2 regions of the Clostridium sp. AM42-4 genome follow, and region 1 is predicted to be linked to the other one. Evidence: riboswitches for the same ligand, from Rfam matches in the RefSeq annotation. Region 1 holds a riboswitch; the other holds the start of a gene.

Region 1 (7,891 bases):
CATCCAGTCTGGTCCCTGGTATATGGACTGCGGCCGGGACGGAACGATTCTGAGGGTAAACTGGAGTGATACCTTCCGGGTTATGCTGGGGTATCATGATGTGGTCGATTTCCCGGATGTGCTGGAATCCTGGTCGGAGCTTTTGCATCCGAATGACCACGACCGGGTGGTGTCGCGGCTTCATGAGGCAATCCGGGATACCTCGAACCAGACGAAATATCATGTGGATTACCAGTTAAAGCGGGCGGACGGTTCGTATCACTGGTACCGCGCCATTGGCGAGATCATCCGCAGACGCGACGGAAGCGCACGGCGAATTGCGGGAATCTTCATCAATATCGATCAGGAAAAGGCAGCCCTGATGCAGATCCAGCGCTCCAATGCGTTTCATCAGGCTTTTACGAAAGCAAATCTTTGTGAGTATTATGTGGATCTTCAGAACAACTCCTTCGAATCGTTAAAAGTAGAGCCGTCCCTGATGAGCATTTTTGAGCAGAGCTATACCTGGGACGAGCTGATCAGTGCCTTTGTGGAAAACTATGTATGTGCCGATGACAAAATATCAGTGAAAACCTTTTATGACCGGAAAAATATGGAGGAAAAGCTTTCTTCTGTCGATAGTGAACAGAGTCTGGAATGCCAGATTCTCTTAAACGGGCAGCAGCGCTGGATCCGCAATGTGATCATGCGCGGGGAACTGGAAGGCACTCAGTATGCCATCATCTTTTTGCGCGATATCACGGAAGCAAGGGAGGAAGAAGAAAAACGGCAGAAAATGCTGGATGATAATTCTGCCATGGCCCATCTCATCCACAGCATGATCCATGTTGTCGATCATTTCGCGATCTGTGACCTGAAATACGACCGGTATGAATACTATAACATCAACATAGAGCAGAAATATCCGCCAAAGGGATCCTACAGCAATTTTGCCGGGATGGTGACGGAGCGTTTTAAGACGCTGGAGAAGCAGGAGTGCCTGGCGGTCTGCCTTTCTACAGAGCATTTACGCAGGCAGATCAGACAGGAAAGCGACAGTTATAAGTTTGAGTACTGCTCAATGGATGAGAAAGAGTTCCGGATGGCATCGTTTGTGCCGATTGAGTGGGAGCAGGGGACGCTGACAAAGGTTTTATGGATCTCCATGGACATTTCCGCGGAAAAACGGGTAGAGATGGAATCAAGAAAAGCCTTAAAGGATGCCTTCCGGGCGGCTGACCGCGCGAGCAAGGCAAAAACAGAATTCCTTTCCAATATGAGCCACGATATCCGGACTCCCATGAATGCGATCGTGGGACTGACTGCGCTGGCGGGCGCGAATATTGAGAATCAGGAGCGGGTTACAAACTGCCTTGGGAAGATCACAAAGTCCAGCAGGCACCTGCTGCGTTTAATTAACGAAGTGCTGGATATGGCACGTATTGAGAGCGGAAAAATTTCCCTGACCGATGAAGAGTTCGGCCTTTCGGATCTGGTAGATAACCTGATCTTTATGATCACGCCTGACATTGAGGAGCACGGGCATCACTTAAAGGTCAATGTGGAACATCTGGAGCATGAAGCAGTCTGCGGTGACAGCCTGCGCATTCAGCAGGTATTCCTCAACCTGATGGGCAATGCGGTCAAATATACGCCGGATGGCGGAAATATCAGCCTGACCATTGAGGAAAAGCCAAACGGATTTTCTGAGCTGGGCTGCTTTACCTTCTGCATCGAGGATGATGGAATCGGAATGAGCGAGGAGTTCCAGCAGATCATGTTCCAGCCGTTTACCAGGGCAGATGATAACCGGACAACCAACATTCATGGAACCGGTCTTGGCATGGCCATTGCAAGAAACATTGTCCACATGATGAATGGTGAGATTGAGGTGGAGAGTAAAGAGGGAGAGGGAACGAAAGTCACGATCACAATTTATCTGAAGCTTCAGGAGAAGGAAAGTGTCATGATCGATGAATTGACGGATCTGCCGGTTCTGGTTGTGGATGACGAGGTTTCCTGCTGTGAGAGTACTGTTGCGGCGCTGGAAGAAATTGGAATTGCCGGGGAATGGGTGACCTCCGGCGAGGAGGCGGTAGAGCGCACGGTACAACGTCATAACCGCCAGGATGACTATTTTGCGATCATCATGGACTGGCACATGCCAGGCATGGATGGTCTGGAAACCACCAGACAGATCCGTAAGTTTGCAGGCAGTGAGGTGACAATCATCGTCCTGACCGCTTATGACTATAGTGAGATTGAAGAAGAAGCACGGGCAGCAGGGGTCGATGCCTTTATCGCGAAACCGCTGTTTCCATCCAGACTGACAGCCACCTTAAAAATGCTGGTATCCGGGCAGGCAGAGCGTGAAAACCAGTCCAGGGATTATCTTTCTGAGATCGCAAAGCGTGACTATTCTGGAAAACGGATTCTTCTGGTAGAGGATAATGACTTGAACCGGGAGATTGCGGCGGAGATCATCCATATGTCCGGTGCGCAGGTGGAATGCGCTTCCAATGGAAGGGAGGCTGTGGAGAAAATCGCGTTTTCCCAGGAAAACCAATACGATCTGGTGTTTATGGATATCCAGATGCCGGTCATGAACGGGTACGAAGCGACTGCCGCAATCCGCAGCTTGCCAGGACGGCGCGGGAAGCTGCCGATCATTGCGACAACCGCGAACGCCTTTGCGGAGGATGTCCAGCTGGCGAAGAATACCGGTATGAATGAGCATATCGCAAAGCCGCTGGAGCTGAATAAGCTTTACGAAGTGCTCCGGCAGTGGCTTGGGTAAAATAAAAGAAAGTGTATCAGAACATGGAAACAAAAGAGAAACATATGGACTTAAATAACCGTTTTTTGGAAGAAGCTGTTTTTGCGATCGCAGATGGTTACTGTAGCATCAACCTCACGAAGAACCTGATCCCAGGTGTCATGCATCAGGTCGTGGACGGGGTAAATTATGACTTGAATAAACAGCTTGGAATGCCGGAAAATTCCAGCTTTACAGAGATCGTGGCGCAGTGGGCTCTGACGATCCCGGAAGAAGGACGAAAGGATTTTCTGGATGTTCTGGACCGGGAAAGTCTTTTGGCGCGTTACCGAAAGGGGGAACGCCATATTTCCTTCACGTATTGGACGAGGACGGCGACCTACGAGCCGATGCTGGCAGAGGATCATCTGGCGATGTTTGAAGATGAGAAAACGGGCGATATCCTGGGGGTAAATTATGTGCTGGACCGCACGGAGCAGTACCGCTTAAAACAATATAAAGCACAGCTGGAGCAGAAAACGCAGAAGCTGGAAGCTTTGCTGGAGGTGGAAAAGGTATACAATACCAAGCTGTACCTCGATGCGCTGACCGGTGCTTATAACCGCCGTTATTATGAAGAAGTTGTACATGATTTTACCGGTCCTTCCGGTGTGGCATTGATGGATCTGGATGATTTTAAGATCTATAATGATACCTATGGTCACCAGGCGGGAGACCGTGCCCTGGAAACTGCGGCGAAAGCGGTTCGCGCCTGCATCCGCACGGGAGATATGTTTATCCGCTATGGCGGTGATGAATTTTTGCTGGTTTTAGTCGGGATTCCGTCTCATTTCTTCCAGGCAAAGCTGGATCAGGTACGCGAAAAGGTATACCATGCCAGTGTTCCAGGGTATGCGCATATTCAGCTTTCCATGAGTATCGGAGGTGCTATGCAGACGCTTGCAGAGCCGATGGAAGCAGTTGTCTGCCGGGCAGACCGCCTGATGTACCAGGCGAAGCGTCATAAGAACAAGGTGATCGTGGAGGGCAGCGAAGAGGAACAGAGTCTGGCACATGGCGCTGCCTCCAGCCGGGAACACCAGAAGATCCTGATCGTGGATGATTCCCAGTTAAACCGGGAGCTGCTTGCTGCAATCTTAAGTGACGATTACCAGATCATGGAGGCAGAAGACGGTCAGGAAGGATTGAAAATCTTATATGAGAATCAAAAGCAGATCGCGCTGATACTTTTGGATATCAATATGCCGAAACTGGATGGGTTTGGGGTATTGAAAGCCATGAATGCAAACCATATCATCGAAGATATTCCGGTCATCATGATCTCCAGCGATGACTCGGAGGTGGTGATCCGTGAATCTTATGAGCTTGGAGCTTCTGATTATGTGAACCGCCCGTTCGATGCGCGGATCGTGTACCGCCGTGTGGCAAATACCATCAAGCTCTATGAAAAGCAGCGGCGTCTGGTGCAGCTGGTGTCCAGGCAGATCCGTAAGCAGGAGCACAATACGTCCATGCTGGTTGGGGTGTTGAGCCAGATCGTGGAATTTCGAAATGGGGAAAGCGGCTCTCATGTGCGTAACATCCGCAGAATCACAGAGCTTCTGTTAAATCACCTGACTACGATCACAGATAAATATAAGCTCACGCCGGAAGAAAAAGAGTACATTCCGCTGGCTTCCGCCCTGCACGATATTGGTAAGATCGCAGTAGATGAAAAGATTCTAAACAAGCCAGGAAGACTGACAAAGGAAGAGTTTGAGATCATGAAAACGCACAGCATGATGGGAGCCGAGATGCTCCAGAAGCTGGAGAACTTTGAGAAAGAACCGCTGCTGCAGACAGCCTATGAAATTGCCCGTTGGCACCATGAACGATGGGATGGAAGCGGATACCCGGATGGACTGAAAGAAGATAAGATCCCAATCAGTGCACAGCTGGTATCCATGGCTGACGTTTACGATGCACTCACCAGTGAACGGTGCTACAAGCAGGCGTTTTCCCATGAGACTGCGATTGCAATGATCAAAAATGGGGAGTACGGGGCATTCAATCCATTGCTGATCCAGTGCCTGACCCAGGTGGAAGAAGAACTGAAAGGGAAAAGTAGAAAATAACAGGTTTTGTATTGACAGTTTCAGCCTGTATGTCGTAAACTATGCTGCGGAATCAGTGCCGGTCGTTTGGGACCGGTGAAAAGGGAAACGGGTGGAAGTCCCGTGCGGTGCCGCCGCTGTAAGCGCATAAAAGGCAGTCTGCATTTCACTGTATCATTATGGGAAGAAATCGGACAACATTGCCGCGCAAGCCAGAAGACCTGCTTTTTCCACTTTTGCTGTCACGGTCCATGACATGGCAAGGGAAACAAGGGGAAAGTCTGCTGTTTGACACGCATGTGTGAACAGGAATAAACGTGTCCCCTGGATGCAAAATACGGTGCATCATTCGGTTTATCGTTGGATAGGCTGAATGGTGCTTTTTCTTTTTTATATGACATTGCGATAGGGCAAGTTATGTTTTTGCATCACATTCCTGCATGGGTGTACAGAAAATTAATTTTTACTCATTTTCAACATCAGGAGGGAAACAATTATGAGAAACAAGAAACTGGTAACATTAACTATGGCTGCCTGTATGATGACAGGCCTGGTAGCTGGCTGCGGCGCAAAAAATGCAGATACTGTTTCCAAGGCAGAGACTGCTGCTGAGAGCAGTGCTGAAGAATCGAAACAGGCAGAAACCGAAGAATCCAAAGCTGATGAGGCAAAGGCAGATGGTGCAGAGGAAGTTTACGAGCCGGTTACCATTACCTTAAACCTGCAGCGTTCTGGTCTGGGTGAAAATGTAGAATATACCTTTACCAAAAAGCCATCTGCTGTTGTGGCATCCGGTGATCAGATGGCAGATTTCTTCTTTGATCTGGGACTGGAAGACCAGATGGTTGGTTACACGAAGGGAAGCTGCTGGAGTACGGTTTCCCAGTATCCGGCAAGAGACAAGGTGCCGCAGCTTCTGGAGGCAGGAAAGGGCATTTCCAATCTGTCGAAAGAGGAGCTTGCAGCTACCGGCTGTGATTTCCTGATGGGCTGGGACTCTGTATTTTCTGATAAAAACTTCGGAAAAGAGTTCTGTGATGCAAACGGAATTGCCATGTATTTCCCATACGTATGCTCCGATCAGGCAACCTTTGAGGATCTTTACAAGGACTATGAGACCTTAGGAAAAATCTTCCAGGCAGAGGATGTTGCTTCTGAAAAAATACAGGCAATGAAGGACACCCTTCAGGAAGTAAAAGATACTCTCGGTGAGGATGTTTACCAGAATCCGGTTACGGTATTTGCTTATGATTCTGGTGAGGATGCACCGTTTACTGCATGTCAGGGTATGCCGGGCGACATCATCAAACTGGCTGGCGGAATCTCCATTTTTGATGACATTGAGGCTGGCTGGGCAACTCCTTCCTGGGAAGAAGTTGTAGAGCGCGACCCGGATGTGATCCTAATCCTGGACTACACCGGAGACATTTCTGAGAAGAAAAATTTTCTGGAGACCAACGAGTTCACCAAGGATTTAAGAGCAGTCAAAGAGGGCAAGATCTACTCTGCATGCTGCAGTGATATGCAGGGGTCTGCAGGTTCTGCAGAGGCGGTAAAAGAGATCGCAAAGCAGTTGTATCCGGACAAATTCTAATTGGCCCCGTTTTAGGAGAAAAAAACAGAAAATGAAATCAGAAATCAGTAAAAATAATGGACGGAAAACGGGCCGTTTTGCCGTAACACTCCTGATCGTCCTGCTTCTGATCGCGTTCGTCACAACCATTTCCGTGACACTTGGAGCCATCCATGTGTCGCCGGATGAAATCTTAAAGATCATCGTAAATAAGGCATCGGGAAGTGATCTGTTTCCGGTTACCTGGGAGCAGAAAACGGAAAATATCATCTGGAATATCCGCTTTCCGCGCGTGATCATGGCCTTTATCGTGGGAGCCGGATTATCGCTTTGCGGTGTGCTGATGCAGGCGCTGACGAAGAACCCGCTGGCAGATCCGTATGTGCTGGGCATTTCCTCCGGTGCTTCTGCCGGTGCGGTCAGTGTGATCATTTTGGGGTGGTTCAGCTTTCTGGGCGGCTATGCGGTAATCTTTGGCGCAACGCTGGGAGCGGCAGCGGCCATCTGCCTTTCCTTGAGCATCGCCTCCCTGAAGGGCAGGATTACCTCCACGCAGCTGGTTTTAGCCGGAATTGCTACCTCCGCGCTGTTTTCCGCAACCACAAACCTGATCGTGTACGGATTCAACAATGGTTCGGACAAGACAAAAATGGCGCTGTACTGGATGGTAGGTTCCTTAAGCGGTGCGACCTGGAGCCGGGTAAAATACGTCTTTATCGTGGCGGCTGTGACCATGATCCTCATCATTTTAGTTTCCAGGGAGTTGGATGTGCTGCTGCTTGGTGATGATGTGGCAGAGACATTGGGAGCTGACACCAGACGCATCAAACTGCTGATCATTCTGGCCTCCACAGTCCTGACCGGCGTGGTCGTTTCGGTCAGCGGCGTGATCGGATTTGTAGGCCTGGTCGTGCCGCATATCATGCGCGGATTTGTAGGTTCCGTGCATAAGCGGCTGATCCCGGTATCGATCCTGGGAGGCGGACTGTTCGCCATGATCGCGGACCTGATCTCCCGCGTCATCATTGCGCCGGAAGAACTGCCGATCGGCGTGATCGCGGCATTTTTCGGTGCGCCGTTCTTCCTCTATCTGATCCGGAAAGGAAGTGTGGGCCGATGAGTTTATGTGTAAAAAATCTGGATTACCAGATTGGAAATGACCAGATCCTAAAGCAGATTTCCCTGGAAATCCGGGACGGAGAGTTTGTGGGACTTGTGGGACCAAACGGCTGCGGAAAGTCCACGCTGTTAAAGCATATTTACCGCACGTACAAGCCAAAAGGCGGCACGATCTTTTTAGACGGCAAAGATATTACAGAGTTTTCTGCGAAGAAAATGGCGGGAGAACTGGCTGTCATGGCACAGGAAAACCAGCTTGAATTTGACTTTACCGTGCGGGATATGGTCATGTTTGGCCGCTACGCACACAAGAAATTTTTGGAAGGTGACACCGCAAAAGACCGGGAATTG
Region 2 (7,891 bases), on a different contig from region 1:
CCGGTCTGTTCCGGACAAAATTGCCTGTATGTCCTGGAGAGACAGGGAAACACTTCCCACACGAAAGCTTGCCGCCGCAAGAACCGCCAGCAAAAATCCAAGCAGCAAAAATCCAAGTTGACAGCGCATGATCCGATTCTTCATAACGTTTTTCCTCTCATTCTTTCCAAACTGCAAAATCTGCATTACTGCAGCCGGTGCAGATAATGCAGTTCTCCATCCGCAGGCTCTTCCTCTGCAAACACGGTGTGCAGATCCAGGATCATATTGCCAAGTCCCATCGTCTCCTGGAACATATTTTTTCCGGTACACCAGACATTGCCTTCTTTAACGGCCTTAAAATCTGCCAGAAGCGGACTCTTCGCCAGAAGCTGATCGAGCGTTTCCAGTTCCCCGTCTATGGTACTGTTGTAGATCAGGATATCTGCATCCTTTGCTTCCGCATAAAAGGTTTCCATCTGCATATTCATCGTGGAAAGTGCATTTTCCTCTTCCGATGCGGTCTGCGGCACATAGCTTCCGCCCGCAAGCCCGATCATCTTTGCCACATAATCTCCCGGTTTTCTTACATTCACTGCACCATTCGATGTGATGTAGAAAAATGCCGCAGTCTTTCCGGCCGGCTGTTCGGACAGCACACCGTCTAAGGCTTCCATATTTTTCTTGAAAAGCTGCTCTGCCTTTTCCTCCTCGTCAAACAGCACACCGTACAGCCGGATCCATTCCATTCTTCCAAGTGGGTGCTCCTCATAGCTGGAGCGTTCTACCAGTACCGGGATTTTCAACTGCGAAAGCTGTTCTTTCACATCCGGCGTATGGTAGATCATGGTCGATTCCACCGCCAGGTCGCAGCCATCTGCCAGAATCTTTTCGTAATCCGGGGCACTGTATTTTCCTGCATAGGTGAGGGTTCCGGCTTTCATTGCCTCTTTTGCCGCTTCCACATACCACCCAGATTCTTTGGTGCCGGACAACGTGATCCGGTCCGTGCGTCCGATCGCCGCGATCAGATCCATCGCGGAAGTTGCTGCCAGATACACATGGTCTAACGGTTTCTGCAAAACAGTAATGGAATCCGGTACTCCTTCCGGCACCGGCATGGTTTCCGGTACGACCAGATACTTCCCATCATCCTGGATCTGGATCAATTCATAACCGCCCTCGTAAACATCCACGGTAAACTGCGTGGCATACAAAAGCTTCATGCTGCCTTCCGGCTGCATTTCACTCCAAACCGGTGCCGCCGTTTTTGATGCTGCATCAGACGCTGACTCCCCACTATTTTCCAATCCTGAAAACTCTGTGCCTGAAACTTCCGCACTTGCACTCGCCGGCTCAGATGTCACGACACCTGACGCAGAATCCGATTCAGAGCCTGATGCCGATACACCGCCGCCTGCTGCCCCGGCGCATCCCGACATTCCTGCCAGACAAACCATCAGCACTCCAACCGCCAGAAGCTTCCGCATCCGTTTTAATTCTTCCCTGTTTTTCATCATACGCCTTACGACCATCCCTTTATTTCGCCTCAGTAATGGATGCCGAATCAAACAACAGGGTATATTCAATCTCATGCGGCGTGCTCATCGCGGTAGTATCCGCTGCCACAGCAATTTTCCGGTCAAACACGGCAACCGGAATCTCAAATGCAGAATTTCCGCCCTGGTTTACCGGCAGGAATTTTTCTTCCCCAATCTTCATGTAATCATAGTTCGGACTGCTCCAGCGTACCGTTGCAACTGCCTCTCCATCCTTGATTTCCAGCTTTGCCGGAGACTCCACCGTTACCTTTCCGGAGCCGCCTTCCATGGACACCTCCACGGTATAACTGCCGTCTGCAAGTCCCAGACTCTCTGCAGTCACCTGCCTACTTTCCAGATAGGCATCGTCCGGCAGGGAATCGGCACGAAATACCAGTACCCGGTCATACCATTTTTCTTTCTTTTTGCTGAACGCACTGCAGTCGATTTCCTGATCCAGCGCCTCTACCGGCACCGTAAAATGATGGCTTCCATCGGACGCCTCTTCGTACGGGATCATGTCCTCCTCAGAGGCATTGACTGCCTCAGCGCCAGTTCCTATATAAAGCTTTAAATAGCCGGTGCCGCCCATCTTCATATCCGCTGTCATCTCGCCATTCTTTACGGTAAGTTCACATTCCTCGATCTGAAACATGGAAGAGCTGGAATCCACATTTACCGGATACACGCCATCCTTTAATTCCGAAGCCGGGACCGGAACCATGCCCTTTGTCCCTACCTGTTTCTCCGCGACCGTCTCCTCCGCTGCTGCGACTGCGCTGTCCGCAGACGATTCGTCCTGACCTTCGCTCTGGTCTGCCTTCTGATCTACAGTTTTCTCCTGTGCACCATCCGCGGTCTCGCCTGTAACAACCGGCGCTCCACCCTGTGCCGGCAATGTCTCTGCCTGTTTTTTTCCGCCGCAGCCTGCTGCCAGCATACCACTCAGGCAAACAGCCGCCATAACGCCATAGATTTTTTTCTTCATAACAATGCTCCTTATTCTCTATAAACCAATCAACGGAGGCGCCGCTGGCGCCTTCCCGCTATGCAATGCAGCAAAAACGGGTGGCCGGAACTCCATCCTGCCACCCGTTTTTTCTATCTTCTGCTCGAATTTTACATTCAATGCCTCTTGCCTGCAGCTTTTTGGCGATTTCCAAACACTGCTGCAAAGCGATTTTATTTTAAGGTATCGATTGCAGCCTGTGCATGCTCGGTAAACAGCTTCTGGATCGGCTCTAACTCGCCTAAACCGCGCAGAATGCAGGTCACTTCATAACCCTCTTTCTCAAACTCGGTCTTCCAGGAACCATCCTCGTCGCCTGCCATATCGTTGTTTGCATGGTCACCGGCTACGATCATAAGCGGCTCAAGAACAACCTTCTTGTACTCGCCCTCTTTTACCTTTGCGATGACATCATCCAGACTCGGCTCAGCCTCAACGGTACCTACATAGTAATGCTCAAAGCCTTCATCTGCCAGCATCTGCTGCATCTTTGCGTAAACACCATTGGAATCTGCCTCAGTGCCGTGGCCCATAAAGCAGATTGCGGTCTCACCGTCATCGTACTCTGCGGTTGCGTCTGTGATTGCCTTGATGACTGCCTTAAAATCATCATCACTGGTCAGAAGCGGCTCGCCTACTGCTACCTGCTCAAACGCGTCAGAATTCTGTGCGATCTCATCAACCAGATCGTTGTACTCCAGGCCATTCATCAGATGAGTCGGCTGGACAACCAGGGTCTTTACGTTATTGTCAACCGCACGCTTGAGTGCTTCACCTACGTTATCGATCGTTACGTTATCTCTAGACTTTACATGGTCAATGATGATCTGGCTGGTAAAGCCTCTTCTTACGGAATAATCCGGGAATGCCTCCTCCATTGCGTTCTCAATTGCGCCAATGGTCAGACGGCGGCTGTCGTTAAAGCTGGTTCCAAAGCTGACAACCATCAGCTCCTTATCGCCGATCTCGTCCTGATTTCTTGTGTTGTCCATAGATGCATCTCCGGTGTCATAATTTTCTTCGTCTTCTGCCTCAGCCTCTGCAGTTGTTTCCTCTGCTGTAGTCTCTGCCTCAGTCTCAGCCTCGCTGGAAGCCTCTGCCGCTGTGGTTGCCTCGGTCTTCTCTGCCTTTCCTGCACAGCCTGCCATCATCGCAGCAGAAAGCGCAGTAACTGCAAATAACGCTGTCAGTGTTCTTTTTTTCATTTTTGGTATCCTCCTTGATTTCCTGACATTACCGATCTTGGAAGTACCAGGAACTTGTGCCACAGACTATGGCCCTGACCGTTCTCATTCCCGCAAAACGCAGAAAATACCTAAAAACACGGCACGACCAAGCCCTCGTGGTCTGGAATCCGCTGCCTCCTGCGCTGCTGTCCGGCATATAGGTGCCAGACAGACTGCACCTGCAACATCTGTTCCTGTACCAACAGCCGGCAGGTTTCCTGACTTGTATCTCCACACATACGATCACCTTCCCGGTCTTCCAGAAAAACCAGTGGCACAATACCAATCTTATGCTCCTTACTTACAGTGACGAGATCGCGCAGGCTTTTCACCTGCTTCCCTTTTACCCATTCTCTGCTCTCATGCAGATTCCGGCACCCGCTGTCCTCATTCGATATGCCCCCATCATACCATCCTGTTACTGAAAAGGCAATCATTAAGCCAAATTTCGTTCCGCTTTACGCATGCGCAAGATTCCTATTCTTACATGCGTACCCGGCAACCGCGAAACAGCCCCACTATTTTCTCAGCTCTGCGATCCGCCTGTTTAAGGTACTGCGGGAAATGGAAAGCCTTGCGCAGATCTCCCGCTGGGTCTTTCCTGCCTCCAGAAGCTCCCGTATGGTTTTCAGCTCGTATTCCCGCGAGCTCATTCCCTGCAGCTCCGTTTTCGCAGCAACATATCCGTTATTCCGCACGGCCATTTCCAGCTGAATGTTCAGCTCGTTGATCTCCAGCTTCATAAGTTGCTTATAATCTGCCGCAGTGATATTCAGCTCCATTTTCGTTTTTTTGTAAATACGGCAGTAATAATCGATCATGTTTTCCGCATAGCGGCAAAACAGTGCGGAATCGGTATGGATCGTCCGCCCCGTCCGCAAGGTCTGGTCCTTCATGGCATCATACAGTCCCCAGCTGAACAAACCGGCCTGGCAGCGCTCCTCCAGATTCTGGTCCGTGCAGAAAATGATCCGCACCGGCTCTGACTCCCGCTGTTTTTTTCTGCCCTCGATCACCTCTGCAAGACGCTCCTGATAATAGATCTGCATGCGCTCCGGATAATGAATGATGATCGTCCCGTCATGGATATTCTTCAACAGGCCATCCTCCCCAAACAGGTACTCACACAGATAATCCCGGTAAATGCTGGAGCTGTGCATGATCAGGATATCTTTTAGCTTCCGGCTGGATTCGTTATGGATTGCCTTGGCCAGCAGCTCGTTGATCTCCCCGTCATCCGTATTGACCAGTATGATGTTTTTATTTTCCCTGGCATAATCACGCCCCCGGTAAATGAGCTCCGTATCACAGATATCCCCCAGAAAATCAAACGTAATGTAGCTGCCATTCGTAAACTGCACGGATTCCTTCTGGATCTCACTGTATCTGCGGAACGTAAAGAGCATCGAGGTCCCATGCCGGTGCTCGTAGATCGGTTTAATATTGATGATACCGAAAAACTGACTCTGCTCCATGGTTGCCTTCACCATCCGTGGCTTCCGGTCTGCCTTCTGAAAGGTCTCCTGAAAGGCTTTATACGGAAACAGCTCCTGGATCCGCGTTCCAAGGACCGGCTCTGTAATACGGAACAGCTTCCGGAATGCCTCATTGACAAACAGAATACTCCCATAAAAATCCGTATAGGCCAGTGCTGCATCATGTGCATCCAGAATCCCCTTCAGCTCATCATTCTTGGCTTCTATGATCCTGGAGTACTGGCTGTCCATGATCTTCGATGCGATCAGCTCTGCCATGCTGTGCATAAAGGTGACTGTGGACCCGATTTTTTTAAACAGGGCCTTACCACGGTCCTTCGGCAAGATTAGGGCAATTACCCCGACGGTTCTAAGATCCCGCCGGATCGGCACACCCACGAACGACTCCATCTTACAGTTATGGTATTCCGGACACTGCCTGCAGCTTTCCTTTTCCCGCTTGTGCTCCAGCAGCACATCCCGGTTGTCATAAAAGACCTCCGCGATCAGGGAGCCGATCTTAATATCCTGATATAAGGAGAAATACTGAAACGCACTGCCGATCACATTCATGTCCGCATCTGTGATGATGACATCGGTTTCCAGTACATCCGAGATTGCCCGTGCGAAATCATCAAATTCTGTTTTTAACTCACCCTTAAATTTCATAACACACCCCAATATAACAGGCCCGGGAAAAACCAGTGCAGGTTCTTCCCGGGTCCTCGTAACTATACAGGATCTGGCGTTCAGAAAACTTTTTATCCGTAAGCAGTTACCGGATCATTTCCTGAATGCTTTTCCCGTTTTTATTTTGTATATTCTGCTGCAATCTTACGGATCAGCTCTAATCTCTCCGGAGAAATGTCAGAAGAGATGGTGCAGTCAGCGCCGATCGCTACGCCCCTGGTTCCTGCCTCATCCAGGATCTTCTTGATCTCGGCTCTTAATTCCTCCTCGGTTCCTCTGTAAAGGATGCTCTCTGCAGCGTTATCGAAGCCACCGATGACCGGCTTATCTCCCAGGATCTTCTTTCCTTCGCCCAGGGTGATTCCCTCGGAATAAACAGCCCAGTTGTAAGCCTTTACCGGGTAATCCTTATACCAGCTTAAGTTGTTGGTGTACTTGCCGTATCCGCAGATATGAAGAATGACATTGTCGCTAAACTCGTTGATGTAGTTTAACACATCCAGATCGAGCGGCTCTACCAGCTTTTTGTGGCCTGCATGGGTCAGCATCTTATCCTGCACACACTGAACGCTGTAGTAGATACCGTCAATGGAAGTCTCCTCAAACAGTCTCTTTACTAGGATCTTGGTATCCTCTGCGATGCAGCGTGCAGCCTTCTCCATAACCTCCGGGCTTTCGTGGAACAGTCTTACGAATTTCTTGAAGTCCTCATCGTACTCCTCGAAACGAAGTCTGATGTACTGGAGCGGTGAGAAGATGTTGTAGTATTTGTAGGTATCATTACCAGCATAATCGCAGATCTCTTTTACATACTCAACCTGCTTTGTGATCCACGGATGATCCGGTCCTACAGAAGCAACCTTATCCAGATCCTCAACAGAAGTAATGGTCTTGCGGCAAACAGACGGATGACCGAAGAAGCCATCGGACATGATCTTTAAGAAGTCCGGCTTTACCTCATCAATGTATTTTTTCTGCTCGGTCACTACGGTGTTGTAGATCTCCGGATCTGCTCCGCTGTAATGGTTGTGGAAGGATACGAAATGATGCCAGAAGGCAACCGGTACTCTCTCCTCGTTCTCATTGTTTAAAAATGCGTCAACTGCCGCTTTTCTATCGTCTTTCATACAATTCTCCTTTTCCTTCACCTGTCTGGAAATCCAGTGAATTCTGCCATCGTTGATATTATTCGGAATGGAACAGTCTGCACCCATAATGTAACCGCGGTGGCCATTTTCCTTGATCAGCTGGTCTACAAACTTGCAAACCTCTTCCTCGCTTCCGCTATCGATCAGGGTCTGCGGGTTATTATCAAAACCACCCAGCACACACTTGCCCGGGAAGAGCTTACGTCCTTCTTCAATGGTCACACCCTCCGTGAAGGTTGCCCAGTTGTAAGCCTTTGCCTTGTAATCCTGATACCAGCTTAAGTTGTTTTTGTGATGTGCATATCCACAGATATGAAGGATATTGTAATCACTCAGCTTATTTGCAGTCTCAAGTACGCCGATCTCCGTCGGGCGGACCAGACGGTCATAGGTTTCCCGGTCATACATGCTGCTCTGGATATTCTGGACACAGTAATAAATGCCATCCAGCTTTGTCTCCGTCAGAAGCTTTGATACCAGTGTATCGATATCCTTCTGGATCTCCATTCCCGCTTTGTGAAGCTCCTCCGGGAAATGCTCTGCGAGATATACGAACTGGTCGTATTTCAGGTCATAAAAGTCCAGACGGATCCGGATGACCTGCAGTGGAGCAAACACATTGTAGAAGGTCATCACCTTATCGCCAAACAGATCTACCAGGCGGCGCACATGCTTCACCTGCTCCGTGATCCACGGATGATCCGGACCGATGCTCTTGATCGCCAGAAGATCTTCTGCAGTTTCCAGATTATTGTTCATGATCGGCGGATAGCCCATGAAGCCCTCGTTCATCAGCTTCATCATATCCGGATCAATGGTCTCA

Evidence for each region. Region 1 has a riboswitch for cobalamin ahead of DW922_RS04180 (ABC transporter substrate-binding protein). Riboswitches for the same ligand answer to the same signal wherever they lie in the genome.
Region 2: it holds a riboswitch for cobalamin, as region 1 does, so the genes downstream of both, DW922_RS14145 (sirohydrochlorin cobaltochelatase) here and DW922_RS04180 (ABC transporter substrate-binding protein) in region 1, are expected to answer to the same signal.

The regions. Positions count from the first base shown of each region.
Region 1 is NZ_QUIK01000004.1:7,652-15,542, reverse strand. Features, by position in the region: gene DW922_RS04190 (PAS domain-containing hybrid sensor histidine kinase/response regulator) at 1-2,776, shown strand, start outside; gene DW922_RS04185 (diguanylate cyclase) at 2,800-4,869, shown strand; cobalamin riboswitch at 4,906-5,092, shown strand; gene DW922_RS04180 (ABC transporter substrate-binding protein) at 5,345-6,442, shown strand; gene DW922_RS04175 (iron ABC transporter permease) at 6,474-7,541, shown strand; gene DW922_RS04170 (ABC transporter ATP-binding protein) at 7,538-7,891, shown strand, end outside.
Region 2 is NZ_QUIK01000020.1:35,022-42,912, reverse strand. Features, by position in the region: gene DW922_RS14160 (iron ABC transporter permease) at 1-144, opposite strand, end outside; gene DW922_RS14155 (ABC transporter substrate-binding protein) at 186-1,499, opposite strand; gene DW922_RS14150 (hypothetical protein) at 1,519-2,508, opposite strand; gene DW922_RS14145 (sirohydrochlorin cobaltochelatase) at 2,703-3,734, opposite strand; cobalamin riboswitch at 3,946-4,152, opposite strand; gene DW922_RS14140 (sigma 54-interacting transcriptional regulator) at 4,274-5,899, opposite strand; gene DW922_RS18135 (uroporphyrinogen decarboxylase family protein) at 6,040-7,891, opposite strand, start outside.